DNA from 2 places in the Glutamicibacter sp. St.4D3 genome. Region 1 is predicted to be linked to the other one. Evidence: riboswitches for the same ligand, from Rfam matches in the RefSeq annotation. Region 1 holds a riboswitch; the other holds the start of a gene.

Region 1 (7,369 bases):
CTTGGCGTTCATTTCCATGTCCACTGTCCTTGTCCTAGAAGCGGAAGGCGCGGTTGATGCTGCGCCCCAGGGCGGCGGTGAGCATGACGGCCGTGACGATCACCAGGCCCGGCAGGGTGGTCAGCCACCAGGCCACCGACAGGTACTGGCGTCCCTCGGAAATCAGCAGCCCCCATTCGGGGGTGGGCGGCGGGGCGCCGAAGCCCAGGAAGCCCAGTCCCGAGATGGCCAGGATCGCCGCCCCCAAATCCACGGCGAGCAGGGCCAGCACCGGTCCGATCACGTGCGGCAGGATGTGCCGGCGCAGCACCGTGAAGTAGCCGCCGCCGCTCATCAGTGCCGCCTGCACGAAGTCGTGGGAGCGCACCCGCAGCACCTCGGTGCGCACCAGCCGGGCGAACGCGGCGATCGAGGCGATCCCCACCCCCAGGCCCAGGGACAGCGGCCCGGGCTCGGTGGCGGTGACCAGGATCAGCGCGATCAGGAACGCGGGCACCGCCAGCAGCACGTCCACCAGGCGCATGGCCACGGCGTCCGCCGCCCTTCCGGTGGTGCCGGCCAGCAGGCCCAGCACGCTGCCGAGCACCGAACCGATCAGGCAGGCCAGTCCCGCGGTCATCAGGGTTTGCCCGGTGCCGTGCACCACCCGGGAGTATACGTCGCGGCCCAGGTGGTCGGTGCCAAAGGGGTGGGCGGGGCTGGGGGCGCTCAGCTTCTGCGCCGGGATCCCGGTGATCGGGTCCGCTGCGCTGAACGCGCCGGGCACCAGCGCCCAGGCCAGCAGCAGGCCCAGCGGCAGCAGCATCCACCAGCGTCCCAGCCAGCGGCGCACCGGGCGGCCCGGTGCTGGCGCCGCGGTGGTTGGTGCCGGCTCCGGAACCGGCAGCCCGGCCGGGGTGGTGTTCTGTTCGGTCAGTACGCTCATGATCCCTTGTCCCTTCAGGCAGCCAGGGCCCGTGCCGAGCCGGCGTGGGCGGTAATGATTCGTGGGTCCAGCTGCGGGTGGATGAGGTCCACCAGCAGGTTCACCACGGTGAAGGTGGCGGCGGTGAGCAGCACCAGAGCCTGCACCAGGGGAATGTCCTGGACGGTGACCGCCTGCAGCACCAGCTGCCCCAGTCCGGCGCGGGCGAACACGGTCTCGGTGATCACCGAGCCGGCCAGCAGGGTGCCGATGGTGATCCCGGCAATCGACAGCGCGGCCGGGGCGGCGTTCTTCAGCGTGTGGCGGTAGAAGATCCAGGACTCCCCGGCCCCCTTGGCGCGCAGCACGTCCACGAACGGCTGGGCCGAGACCTGCTGAACGCTCTTGAGCAGCACCTGGGCGATCGGTGCGCTCAGGTGCAGGGCCAGCACCAGGATCGGCACCAGCAGCGACAGCGCCGAACCGTCCGGGAACAGGGACATCACCCCCAGCTGCACTGCCAGCAGCTGCAGCAGCACCAGGCCCAGCCAGAACACCGGGATTGAAATGAACAGCGGCGGCAGGTTCAACAGCGCCCGGCGCAGCCGCTCACCACGGGCCAGGGTGGCCGCGGCCACCAGGGCCACCGCCAGCAGGACGGCCAGCACGAAGGCGCTGCCGGCCAGGACCAGGGTGGATCCGATGACCTCCCCGATCCGGGCGGCCACCGGCGCCCCGGAGGACAGCGAGTAGCCCAGGTCCCCGCGCAGCAGCGCGCCCAGCTGCCCCAGGTATTGGGTGATCAGCGGTTGGTCATAGCCGTAGTGGGCCTTCAGCTGTGCGATGGTGGCCGGGTCCGCGGCGGCGTCGGTGGACAGGAAGATGGTCACCGGGTCATTCGGCAGGGCCTGCACCGCCAGGAAAACCGCGGTGTAGGCCAGCCAGATGACCAGCAGGGCCTGGCCAACGCGCTTGGCAATGTATCCGCCCATGCTTCCCTCCCCTACTTGCCGCTCTTCCAGGCGCCCTGGAAGATCGGGGCGGTGCCGGAGGTGAAGTCGACGTGGGTGCCCGAATGCGCGCCGTAGACCTGGACCTCATCCCACAGCACCAGGGTCAGGGCCTTGTCCAGCACCAGGGCACGCTGTTCCTCACCGATCAGCTTCAGGTGCTCCTGCTCGGTGGTGGCCGCCTGTTCCCGGGTGAACAGTTCGTTCAACTCTTCGTCCGCGTTCAGCGTCTGGGTGTTGTTCGCCGGCCCGAAGACCGGCCCCAGCCCGCCGTAGGCGAACTGCCGGGTGCCGAAGAATTCGACCTTGTCATCGACCAGGGCACTGGTCAGGAACGTGTTGTCCGCTGCCCGGTTCACCAGTTTGACCCCGATCTCGCGCCACTGCTGCTCAATAAGTTCGAAGGCCGGCTTGATGACCACCGAGTTGTTCGAGGAGGCGACGGTGACCTCCAGCTTCTTCCCGTCCTTCTGCCGGATCCCGTCCGGTCCCGGAACCCAGCCGGCCTCATCCAGCAGCTCCTTGGACCGCGCCGGGTCGTAGGCCAATTCCGCGGAGAAGTCCACGAAGCCCGGGGCCTTGTGGTTCAGAATCGATGCGGAAATCACATAGCTGTCCGAAAGCACGGTGTCCTTCAGCGCCTGGCGGTCGATGCCCACCTGCAGCGCCTGGCGGACCTTGGCGTCGGCCAGCTGCCCGGAGCCAATGCGCACCGAGGCGTTGTTGGTGGTCAAATCCACGCCCTGCGCGGCGAACACCTGGCCGCCGCCGGATTTCAGCACCTGCTCATCCACCGGCTGCAATCCCCGAACCAGGTCCACCTGCCCGGACTGGGCGGCTCCGGCACGGTGTGCAACCTCCGGCAGGTACTTGATGACCAGCTCATCCAGGTAGGGAGCCCCCGGGTTCTGGGCACCCTGCGGAGCCCAGGCGTAGTCGTCGCGGGCGCTGAACACCACTTCCTCATCGGGCTTTTCCGAGGCGAAGACGAACGGTCCGGAACCCACGATCTTGGAGATCGCCGACTGCCCGGCGTTGTCCAGCTTCAGCGTTTCGGGGGCCACCAGCCCGGCGGTCACCGAGGAGGTGGCGCGCAGGAAGTTGGCGTCCGGACGCTTCAGGGTGACCTGGACCTTGTTCCCGTCCAGCACCTTGGAGGACTTGTACGCCGAGAAATCCACGTTCGGCTGGATCTGCGCATCCTTGATGCCCAGTCCCAGCGCGTCCAGGTTCGCCTTGACGGCCTTGGCATCCAGTGCGGTGCCGTTGGAAAACGTCACCCCGTCACGAATGGTGAACGTGTACTGGGTCTTGGTCTCGTTGGAGGTGAAGTCACTGGCGATCCACCCCACCAGCTTGCCCTGCTCGGCGTCAAAATAGGTCAGCCGGTCCAGCACCGAGTTCAGCACGTTGGCCTTCTCGTAGAACCGGGCCGCCTGGGTCTGCCAGTTGTCGATGGGGGTGACCTCGGCGTAGGTCAGGGTTCCACCCTGCACCGGGTCGCCGGCTGGCTGTGCCGACTCGGTGTTCGGGCTTGCCGCGCCGCTGCCGCCGCATGCGGTCAACGACAGCCCCAGGGCCGCAAGCAGTGCGGTGGCTTTCAGCGCCAAACGTGGTGGCCGCATAATCCGTGTTCCTCTCGGTTTAGCCCGAGGAGCACGCTGAATTCAGGTCCCTCCCGCGAAGGGAGGCAAAACAGGCAGACATCCGCCCGTGTGCGGGGACCGTTGCGAAATCTAGCAATCTCCATCGGTCCTGGCCTTAGCACCGCTCCCCGTCGGGGTGGTTGCTGCGACGTCAACGAGCCAGGTCTCTCAGTCGCTCTGGATGGTGTTGTTCCGGTGGGTGTTCCGGGTGATTTCAGTGTGCGGCGGGGACATTCATGTGACCAACCATGACGAAACATCGACGTCACATCGCCACCGAGGAGGCGACAAAGGCTCGGCAGCACCGTAACAATGGGGTCACACGCGCCGGTAAGTCATTGTGTGAAGGCGAAAACCGCAGATCCTTGACAATTCCTCCGGCAGGGTGGCGCCGGTGCCACCGCGCCCGCTGTAGTGGGTGGCGCGGGTTTTACACGCCTCCGCGGACCGGGGGCAGTACCGTGCAGCAGCCGCAGGGCCGGGCCGGCTTGGCCTTGTCCCGCAGTTGGAGCCCTGTGAAACCCTGTGCAGATTCCTCATCCACGAGCCGGCAGATCCACCGGCGCGGAAAAACCGCTGGGGGCTACGCCCTGCCGGGGCCCATAGGCCAGGCGACAACGAAACGCTCAAGCACGACCCGGAAACCCGGCTGCGACGTCAGGGTCGGATCCCATTGGTGTCCAGCAGCCCGCTGGGTGCGACGCCAGTACTTCTCATGCTCGCGGCGCCAGCTGGCCAACGAGCGGTCATCCTCCCCTTCGGCAAAGGCGAAATCGGCGTCCACGTGGTCAAAGGCCGCCAAGGTGACCTCGGTGGTCTGCAGGATGAGACGCGCCGTACCGGTGGAATCGCAGGCTAGCCAATAGGCGCCTGCCTCCGGCAACGGTTCACCGCTTGCCGTGTACTCGTTCTCCAGGCTCGAGGTTGCGCGCTTATCCCCGTCGGAAACTGCGCGCAGCAACGCATCGGCCAATGCGGGACTGTCCCCGAAGTAGTCAACGACAGGCAACACCTCGGGTCGCAGGACCCCGCCCCCTGCCCAAAGCACATAGTCGCCCCACAATTGTCTTGCCCGCGCGAGGTCGACCGGCGGGAGCCGGGAGGCCGAGGAATCCATGGCCCCAAGCCTAGTGCTTTCCGCCATGGGCCGGCGCTGCACAGGGGCCTTTCATTGCCTCTGCCCGGAACCAAGGTTGCGCGCAAAAATCGGCGGGAAAGGCATATGGTGCTTCGTGCGCAGAAACCGCTGGCTCCTCTCCGAAGGACTGCCCCGCCCCGGAGGCACTGCGCCGAAAGCCGGTTCCTCAGGGCAACCACAACTTTTGGAATGTGATGCGTCTCACTTCCATTGGATGTGGTGCACTTCGCCTAGCTTGAGGGGGTCAGAACCCATCAACCCCCAAGGAGCGGGTAGCTGTGCACCCACGATCACTTCGCGCCCCAGCCTGCGCGATCAGCCTGGCGTTGGGCTTGACCGCGCTCAGTCTGGCGCCGGCCCAGGCGGAACCACGCCAAACCGAGAAGCAAGCCACCGCCACCGGTTACGGTGGCGCCGTGGCCACCGTCGACCCGGAGGCCTCTTCCGCGGCGATTTCCGTGTTGCGCCGCGGCGGCAACGCCGTGGACGCGGCGGTGGCCGCCGCCGCGACACTGGGAGTCGCCGAACCCTACAGCGCTGGCATTGGCGGCGGAGGCTACTTCATGTACTACGACGCCGACACCCGGAAGATCAGCACGCTGGACGGTCGGGAAACCGCCCCGGCCGCCATGCCCCACGACGCCTTCATTGATCCGCAGACCGGCAGCCCCTACCCCTTCACCCCGGAGCTGGTGACCAGCGGGGTGTCCGTGGGCGTGCCCGGCACGCTGGCCACCTGGGATGAGGCACTTGACCGCTGGGGAACGATGAGCCTGGGAAAGGCCCTGCAGCCGGCCATCAAGACGGCCACGCGCGGCTTCGTCGTGGATGAGACGTTCCGCGAGCAAACCCTGGATAACAAGGAGCGGTTCGAGGCCTTCGAGTCCACCAGGAAGCTGTACCTTCCCCGAGGGGATGCCCCCAAGGTGGGCACCGTGTTCAAGAACCCCGATTTGGCCAAGACCTATCGCATGATTGCGCGCCGTGGCATCAACTCGTTCTACCGCGGTGAGCTCGCCGAGCAGATCGCCGCGACCGTGCAGGCCCCGCCGGTGGTGCCGGGAACCGAGCTGCCCGTGCCTGCCGGCCACATGACCGCCGCGGACCTGGCACGCTACAAGGTCGTGAAGCAGAAGCCGACCAGGGTGAACTATCGCGGCCTGGACGTCTACGGGATGGCCCCCTCCAGCAGTGGGGGCACCACGGTCGGCGAGGCCCTGAACATCCTGAATCGGTTCCAGCTTTCAACGATGCCGCGACCCGACGCGCTGCACCACTACCTGGAGGCCAGCGCCCTGGCGTTTGCCGACCGCGGCAAATACGTCGGGGATCCGGCATTCGTCGATGTGCCCACCCGCCAGCTGACCGACCGACTCTTCGGGGCCGAGCGGGCCTGCGCCCTGGATCCGCAGCGCGCCTCCGTGAAACCGGTAGCGCCGGGCGATGCCGCCAATTATGACGGGCGGTGCCCCACCGAAGCCGGTGTGGTGGCGCAGGAGAAGGACACGGAGAACATCTCGACCACGCACCTGTCGGTGGCCGACCGGTGGGGCAACGTCGTGTCCTACACGCTGACCATTGAACAGACCGGCGGTTCGGGCATCGTGGTGCCGGGCCGCGGGTTCCTGCTCAACAACGAGTTGACCGACTTCTCCACCGTCTACGATCCGGCCGACCCGAACCGCATCGAGCCGGGCAAGCGGCCGCGCTCCTCCATGGCGCCGACCATTGTGCTCAAGGACCGCAAGCCGGTGCTGGCGGTTGGCTCCCCGGGCGGCTCGACGATCATCACCACGGTGCTGCAGACCCTGGTCAACCGCGTGGATCTGGGCATGGAGCTTCCCGAGGCGATTGCCGCGCCGCGCGCCTCACAGCGCAACACTACCGCGGTCACCGCCGAACCGGAGTTCATTGCCGATGATGCCCGGATGCTGGAGCCCTTCGGCCACCAGTTCGTGCCGTCCGGGGATTCCTTTACCCCGCAGGCGGAGATCGGTGCGGTGGCGGCCGTGGAGATCGGCCCGCGGGGCAAGCTGACCGCCGCGGCCGAACCGACCCGGCGCGGGGGCGGCTCGGCGATGGTGGTGAAGCAGCTGAAGGGACACAAGAAGCACAAGTAGCTCCCGCGCATCCACACCGAAGGCGGCGCGGCCGCGGAAAGACCAGTGACGGGTTTTTCCGCGGCCGCGCCGCCCTGTTCACCGCTGGCCGCTAGCGGGCGGCAGCCAGGCGGTTGGCGATCTTGTACTGGGCGGCGCGGTGGGTGTCCTTGACCCGGTCGCCGGCACCGAAGAGCTTGTTGCGCAGCGAGCCTTCGGCATACTCGGTCTTGTAGGCGCCGCGGGCCTGCAGTTCGGGAACCACATACTCGACGATGTCCTCAAAGGTTCCCGGGGTGATCGCGTAGGCGAGGTTGAACCCGTCCACGTCGGTGTAGTCCACCCAGTCGATCAGCTTCTCGGCCACCTCGGCGCCCGAACCGACGGTGATCGGGCCGAAACCGCCCACGCCGACCCACTCGGCCAGCTGCCGGATGGTCCACGGTGAGCCCTCGTCGCCGCTGGCCTTCTGGAAGGTCTCCACGGAAGACTGGATCGCGTTGGACTTCACGTTCGAGCCGATCACGTCGTCCGGGTCGTAGGCCGAGAGGTCCACCCCCATCCACCCGGAG
Region 2 (7,369 bases), 580 kb from region 1:
AGCACGATCCCCAGCGCGGCGGCCAGGCCCAGCAGGAACCAGGGCCGGCGGAACAGGGACAGCCACTGGCGCGGCGTGATGGAGGCTTGAAATCCAGGATTCTCTAAAGGCACCCGATAAGTCTATGGGGGTCCGCCCCCGCGGTGGGCCGCCCACCGCGGGGACGGCACCGCCGCCGCACGATCCGGGCCCTTTAACGCAGTGCGCGCCGGGACATCCACCGCATACTGGTGGATGTCCCGGCGCGCGCAAAAAAGCTGCTGCGTCGCAGGGCGGCTAGGCGAACACGCGCTCGGCCAGCACCCCGGCCAGCTGCACCGCGTCGGTCAGGAACCCGTCGTGGCCGATCGGCGAGTCGATGTAGTGCACCGGCGCGGCGCCGGGAATCAGCGCGGCCAGCTGCTCGGACTGCTCGGGCAGGTAGAGCCGGTCGCTGCGCACCGCGGCGATCACCGTGTTCACCCCGGCCAGCCGGGCCAGGGCGTGCTCCAGCGAGCCGAACCCGCGGGCCACGTCGTGGCTCATCAGCGCCTCGGTGAGCACCAGGTAGCTGTTCGCGTCAAAACGCCGGGACAGCTTGGCCGCCTGGTGGTCCAGGTAGCTTTCGACCATGTAGCGTCCGCGCGGCCAGCTGGCCGATCCCAGCGGGTCCTCCTGGCCCTGCCCCCTGCGTCCGAAGCGCTGCTGCAGCTCGGCCTCGGAACGGTAGGTGACGTGCGCCAGGCGCCGGGCCACCCCGAGCCCGGCGTCCGGCGCCCGCCCGGTGTGGTAGTAGTCCCCATTGGCGAAGTGCGGGTCCAGCCGGATCGATTCGCTTTGCACCTGGGCGAAGGCGATCTGTTCGGCGCTGGCCTGCGCGCAGGCGGCCATCACCACCAGGTTGCGCACCCGGTGCGGGTAGAGCACGGCCCACTCCAGGGCCCGTGCCCCGCCCATCGACCCGCCGATCACCGCGTGCCAGGTCTCGATCCCCAGCGCGTCGGCCAGCCGGGCCTCCAGGTGCACCGAGTCCTTGATGGTGGTGAACGGGAAACGCGAACCCCAGGCCCGCCCGTTGGCGTCCAGGCTGCCCGGCCCGGTGCTGCCGTTGCAGCCGCCGACGATGTTCGCCGCCACCACGTGGTAGCGGTTGGTGTCGATCGGCTTGCCGGGGCCCACGAAGTCCTCCCACCAGCCGTCGAAGTCCGAGTCCCCGCGGCTGACGTGGGCATCGCCGGTCAGCGCGTGGGTGATCAGCACCGCGTTGGAGCCCTGTGCGTCCAGTTCCCCCCAGGTTTCGTAGGCCAGCTCCACCTGCGGCAGGTAGCCGCCGGTTTCAAAGCCATACTCCCCCACCGCCGCTCGGCGCCTCATGCCGTGCACGGCGGTGCGGGTGGCCGGCCGCCCGGTCCTTGCGATCGCAGTCATCGGCTTAGCGCGCTTCGGCCAGGGTCTCGTCGGTCTGGCGGGCGGCCACGGCCGCGAAGCCCAGTTCCAGGTCGGCCAGGATGTCCTTGACGTTCTCCAGCCCCACGCTCAGGCGCACCAGCCCCGGACGCACCCCCGCGGCCAGCTGCTCGGCGTCGCTGAGCTGGGCGTGGGTGGTGGAGGCCGGGTGCACCACCAGGGAGCGCACGTCCCCCAGGTTGGCCACGTTCGAATGCAGCACCAGCGCATCGGCGAACGCCTGGCCGGCCGCGGCCCCGCCGGCCACGTCGAAGGAGACGATCGCGCCCACCCCGTTCGGCCCGTACTTGCGTCCGCGTTCGTACCACGGGGAGGAGGGCAGCCCGGCGTAGGAGACCTGCTGCACCTGCGGGTGCGCCTCCAGCCAGCGGGCCACCTGGACCGCGTTGGCCACGTGGCGCTCCATGCGCAGGGACAGGGTTTCCAGGCCCTGGGCGATCAAGAACGCGTTGAAGGGGGACACGGCCGAACCCAGGTCGCGCAGCAGCTGCACCCGCGCCTTGAGGATGTAGGCCAGGTTCGCCCCCAGTGCGCCGTCCACGCCCAGGTCGCGGGCGAAGACCAGGTTGTTGTAGGACTCATCCGGGGTGTTGAAGCCCGGGAACTTCTGCGGGTCGGCCCCGAAGTCGAAGTTGCCCGAATCCACGATCACCCCGGCGATCGCGGTGCCGTGCCCGCCCAGGTACTTCGTGGCCGAGTGGATGACGATGTCCGCGCCGGACTCGATCGGGCGGATCAGGTAGGGGGTGGACAGGGTGTTGTCCACCAGCAGCGGCACGCCGGCCGCGTGGGCGATGTCCGCGATCGCCGCAATGTCCAGCACGTCCTGGCGCGGGTTGGAGACCACCTCGCCGAACAGCGCCTTGGTGTTCGGGCGGATCGCGGCGCGCCACCCCTGCAGGTCGTCCGGGTCGGCCACGAAGCTGACCTCGATTCCCAGCTTGCGCAGCGTGTGCTTGAACAGGTTCTGGGTGCCCCCGTAGAGGCTGGGGCTGGCCACGATGTGGTCCCCCGCCTCGGCCAGGTTCAGGATCGCGAACGTGGTGGCCGCCTGCCCGGAGGCCAGCAGCAGGGCGCCCACCCCGCCCTCCAGGCTGGCGATCCGGTTCTCCACCGCCTCCTGGGTGGGGTTGCCGATGCGGGTGTAGATCGGACCCAGGTCCTGCAGCGCAAAGCGCTCGGCCGCGGTCTGCGCGGTGGGGAATTCGAAGGACGTGGTCTGGTAGATCGGCAGGGCCCGGGCCCCGGTGTGCGGGTCCGGGCTTTGCCCGGCGTGGATCTGACGGGTCTCGAATGACCAGTTTTCGCTCATGGTTTTCCTCCCATAGTTCGTTGACTATTCGGGGGTACACCACTGAAATTCACCCTAAGAGGCCGGTGGCCGGTGAGTTCTCAGGGTGTAACCCGCGCTTGTCCTTGGCACACCTAGGTGTGCAGGGCCAGGTCTTCACCCGGGGCACCCCACCGCGGTTGGAGGGTTGCCGCCCAGCAAGCCGGGGCTCGTAGCTGGGACTCATGACCTGCCACCAGTGTGCCGCAGGCGCGGCGGACGATGCAATCGGCGCTGCGTCCGCGGCGTCGCAATCGGTCACACAACAGCGCACCCCTTGCGCCGCACTTGGCACGTTCGGGCCGGAACGTCAACACCTGGAGAAATAATTAGGCGACCCTAAGTCGAGACTTGGATCACAAAAATGGCATGATGATCGCATGATGAGGCTAGATCACGTTTCGTATGCATGTGGCCCCGATGGGCTGATGGAAACCGCCGAACGCATCTCCCAGACCCTGGGCCTGGAGTTCGTCAAGGGTGGGATCCACCCACGATTCGGAACTCGCAATGTAATTTTTCCGCTGCAGCACAACCAGTACCTGGAAGTCGTCGAGGTGCTGGACCACCCGGCAAGCCTCAAGGCCCCCTTCGGGCAGGCCGTGCGCGCCCGCTCCGAACTGGGCGGGGGATGGATGGGCTGGTGCGTGTCCCTGGATGAGATGGGCCAGGCCGAGCAACGGCTGGGCCGCCAGGCCGTGCCGGGCAACCGCAAGTTCCCCGACGGGCGCGAACTGACCTGGCAGCAGATCGGCATCAAGGGCCTGATCGCCGACCCGCAGGTGCCCTACCTGCTGCGCTGGGACGACGGCACCGAGGACCTGCACCCTTCCCGCGCCCTGGACCCGGTGGGCTTCATCGATGAGATCACCATCGCCGGCTCCCGCGACCGGGTGCTGGAGTGGCTGGGCAAGCCCGATGAGGTGCAGCTGGGCGAGGTCACCATGAGCTACCAGTCCCCCAACGGGACCCCGGGCATCCTCTCGGTCACCTTCCAGACCCCCAAGGGCGAGGTCGTGCTGTAGCCAAGGACGCACGGATATAGGGGCAGGGCGTGAACCGCGAGGGTTCGCCCCCTGCCCCTGATCCGTTAACCCGCCGGCGCCGCGGCGCAAAGGCCGGGCGGCCGGCTCAGCCGCCGATCCCGATCGCCGGACCGATCAGCGCGAAGCCCACAAAGCCCACCGCGTCGAGCAGGAAGTGCGCGATCACCAGCGGCATCACCCGCCCCCACCGCAGGTACACCCAACCGAACACGGCGCCCATCACCGCGTTGCCGATGAACGGCCCGAATCCCTGGTACAGGTGGTAGCTGCCGCGCAGCAGCGCCGACCCCAGAAGCAGCGCCCAGGGGGCGATCTTCAGCGCCCGGCCGTGGGCGAAGAGGAAGGCCAGCATGAGCACCTCCTCCAGCACCGCGTGGCGGGCCGCGGACAGCAGCAGCACCGGCACCGTCCACCAATACCCCTCCAGGTTCGCCACCGACAGCGCGGTGGTCAGCCCCAGCGCCCGCCCCACCGCGTACAGGCCCAGGGTGCCCAGCCCCATCGCCAGGAACAAGCCGGCGCCCCAGGCCGCGTCTCGGCCGGGCCGGCGCAAATCGAACCCCACCTGCCGCGGCCCGAGCCCCAGACTGCGCGCCATGAAGTACAGCGCCAGCGCCACCGGCACCAGGGCGAAGGCGATGTCCAGCAGCTGGTAGGTCAGATCGAACCAGGGCCGGGCGCTGAGCGGGTTGTTCATCGAGGTGGTCTGCTCACCCAGCGGCGCGCGGGTCACCTTGTCCAGGAAGCTGACGATCGAATACACCGCGCTTTGGCCCAGCGACAGCGCCAGCACCAAAAAGATCTCGAATTTCAGCGGCCCCGCCTGCCGCGGGCCGTCTGCCAGATTGCTTTGCACCCCTTGATCCTATGCGTGCCCGCTGTGCCTGGGCTGAAGCACCGCGGTGGCTGCGATAGCGTTGGAACCGCTCGGCCCGCAGGTCCGGGCGCCGCCCCGCCCACCACATACCAAGGGAGAACCCGTGAGTCGAGCCGCCACCGATGCCGAGCTGGCCCTGGCCCGGCGCCTGGCCCCGCAGCTGTCCTGGCAAGGGGCCCGGGTGGAGGAAGGCGGGCAGTTCCACCGGGTGCTGCTGGGCAACGAGCAGGCGGTGATCCGCATGGCCCGCACCCCGCAGGCCAGCGCGGCCATGCCCCGCAGCGTGGCCCTGCACCGGGCCGTCTCCGAACGCCTTGCCTGGCAGGTGCCCACCGCGCTGGGCCCGATCGCCACTGACGCGCAAGGGCTGGCGGCGGTGGCGATGCGCTACATTCCCGGCACCGCGCACCCACCGCACCGGGGCGATGCGTGCATCCTGCGCCGGGTGGTCGATGCCCTGGCCGAGGTAGAGCTCGACACGCTGCGCCCGCTGCTGGCCGAACCGTTCGCGTTCGGCGGGCCGTGGACCACCGAGCGCCGCCAGGCCAGCCACGATGCGCTGCCGCTCGAGCTGCGCCCGGCGGCCCTCACCCTGTGGGAGCAGCTGCCCGAACTGGCCCAGGTGCCCCCGGGCCTGGTGCACGGGGACCTGGCCGGGCACAACATGCACTGGGTCGACGGGGAGCTGATTGGGATCCTGGACTGGGACCTGGCCGCGGCCTGGGACCCGGCGCTGAACACCGCCTACTTGTGCCTGTGGCACGGCCAGGACCTGATCGACCAGGTCGCTCCGGATCCCGGGCAGGCCCGCCGGGCCAGGATCTGGCTGGGGCTGATGAGCCTGGAGCGCTTCAGCGACGCCATTGCGCGCACCGATCATCCGCGGCTGGACAAGCTGCTGCGCAAAATCGGCCCGCGCCTGCGCATGGCGGCGGCCGCCGCCGCACGCGGCTAGGCCCCACGCCGGGCGGTGCGCCGCGCAGCGGGCGGCACCCTAGGCGGTGAGCACCTTCAGCCCGGCCGCATCCAGGGCCGCAAGCTGGCCGGCATCCAGCTGCCGGTCGGTGATCATGCCGGTGAGGTTAGCGGTGTCCAGGATGACAAAGGAGCGGGTGCCCACCTTGGAGGAGTCCAGCACCAGGTAGCTGTCCCGGGACTGGGCGACCATCAGCTCGTTGACCGCCGCCTCCATCTCATCCGAGACCATCGGCCCCAGCCGCGGGTCCAGCCCGTTGACCCCCACGAAGCACAAATCCATGGTGATCTTGCCCAGCGCCGCCTGCGCCATCGGCCCGACCAGTTCATAGGACCGGGCATTGAGCACCCCGCCGGTGACCATCACCCGGATGTGCGGGCGCACCGCCAGCAGCCCGGCAATGTTCACGGCGTTGGTCACCACCGTCAGGGTGATGCGCCCCGGCTCCCCGATCAGGTCCTGGCGCATCCCCAGCTCGTGGGCGATCGCCTTGGTGGTGGTCCCGCCCGAAAGCCCAACCACCATGTCCGGGCGCACCATCGCCGCCGCCGCCCGGGCGATCTGCGCCTTCTCATCGTCGCGCGAATCGTTCTGGTAGCGGGCGGGCAGGTCGTAGGCCACGGTGCTGGAGACCGCCCCGCCGTGGGTGCGGGTGAGCAGGGAGGCCGCCGCCAGCGAATCCAGGTCACGCCGGGCGGTGGCCGCGGATACCCCCAGCTGCTCCACGATCTGCTCAACATCGATCTTCCCGTGCCGGGCCAGCAAATCCAGCACGTGGTTCAGCCGCTCCTCGCGCTTCATTCTCCCTGGTTCCTCCTGCCGCCCTGCCTGCGATCGGGCGCCGCCTGCCGCCCCCGGCGGGGACACGCGCCCGTTGATTAAGTCAACACCGCACCGGCGCCAACTGCCAAAAGCGCGGCGCCGCGCCGGTCACGCTACTTCACGGCACCGGCCGCCAACCCGCCGATCAGCCGCTTTTCAATCAACGCGAACAGGATGATCACCGGCACGATCGCCACGATCGAAACCCCGAACACGTACTGCCAGGCGGTGGCGTACTGCCCGATGAACTTGGTCAGCGCCACGCTCAGCGGCTGGTTCTCGGCGGTGGACAGGATCACCAGGGAGGCGGCGAATTCATTCCAGCAGGAAATGAACGTGAAGATCACCGCGGTCACGATCCCGGGCCACACCAGCGGCAGGTTGATGGTGAACAGCACCCGCAGCTTCCCGGCCCCGTCAATCTGCGCCGCCTCGTCAATGGAACGGGGCACCGCGGCGAAGAAGGAGTGCATGATCCACACCGCGAACGCCAGATTGAACGCGGCGTTGATCAGGATCATCGCCAGCCACGTGTCGTGGATGTTCCAGGCCAGCATCTGCTTGAACAATCCCGCGGTGAGCACCGCCGGCTGCAGCATCTGGGTGACGATCACCAGGAACATGAACACCATCTTGCCCGGGAACTTGAACCGGGCGGTGAAGTACGCGGCCGGGGTCGCCACCAGCAGCACCAGCAGGGTCGCAAACACCGAGATCACGATCGTGGAAACCAGGTTGTAGGGCACCGGGGTCTCCGGGGTGTCCCACATCGAGGCGTAGTTCGACCACTGCGCCCCGGCCTGGGGCAGATAGGAGGGCGGAATGGAGAGGATCTCGCTCTGGGTCTTCAGCGAACCGATGAACATCGTCGC

What was found. A riboswitch is a leader RNA that binds a small molecule or an ion and turns the genes downstream of it on or off. The one in region 1 is predicted to bind S-adenosylmethionine.
Region 2: it holds a riboswitch for S-adenosylmethionine, as region 1 does, so the genes downstream of both, AC6I21_RS03805 (bifunctional o-acetylhomoserine/o-acetylserine sulfhydrylase) here and AC6I21_RS01235 (ABC transporter substrate-binding protein) in region 1, are expected to answer to the same signal.

Annotation. Positions count from the first base shown of each region.
Region 1 covers NZ_AP039380.1:246,299-253,667, reverse strand. The annotation lists gene AC6I21_RS01250 (ABC transporter ATP-binding protein) at 1-18, opposite strand, end outside; gene AC6I21_RS01245 (ABC transporter permease) at 35-925, opposite strand; gene AC6I21_RS01240 (ABC transporter permease) at 940-1,896, opposite strand; gene AC6I21_RS01235 (ABC transporter substrate-binding protein) at 1,908-3,539, opposite strand; SAM riboswitch class I at 3,658-3,748, opposite strand; gene AC6I21_RS01230 (ASCH domain-containing protein) at 4,144-4,608, opposite strand; gene ggt (gamma-glutamyltransferase) at 4,977-6,818, shown strand; gene AC6I21_RS01220 (LLM class flavin-dependent oxidoreductase) at 6,910-7,369, opposite strand, start outside.
Region 2 covers NZ_AP039380.1:828,406-835,774, reverse strand. The annotation lists gene AC6I21_RS03815 (glycosyltransferase 87 family protein) at 1-113, opposite strand, end outside; gene metX (homoserine O-acetyltransferase MetX) at 277-1,407, opposite strand; gene AC6I21_RS03805 (bifunctional o-acetylhomoserine/o-acetylserine sulfhydrylase) at 1,412-2,758, opposite strand; SAM riboswitch class IV at 2,848-2,967, opposite strand; gene AC6I21_RS03800 (VOC family protein) at 3,157-3,801, shown strand; gene AC6I21_RS03795 (CPBP family intramembrane glutamic endopeptidase) at 3,908-4,678, opposite strand; gene AC6I21_RS03790 (phosphotransferase family protein) at 4,803-5,654, shown strand; gene AC6I21_RS03785 (DeoR/GlpR family DNA-binding transcription regulator) at 5,694-6,476, opposite strand; gene AC6I21_RS03780 (carbohydrate ABC transporter permease) at 6,611-7,369, opposite strand, start outside.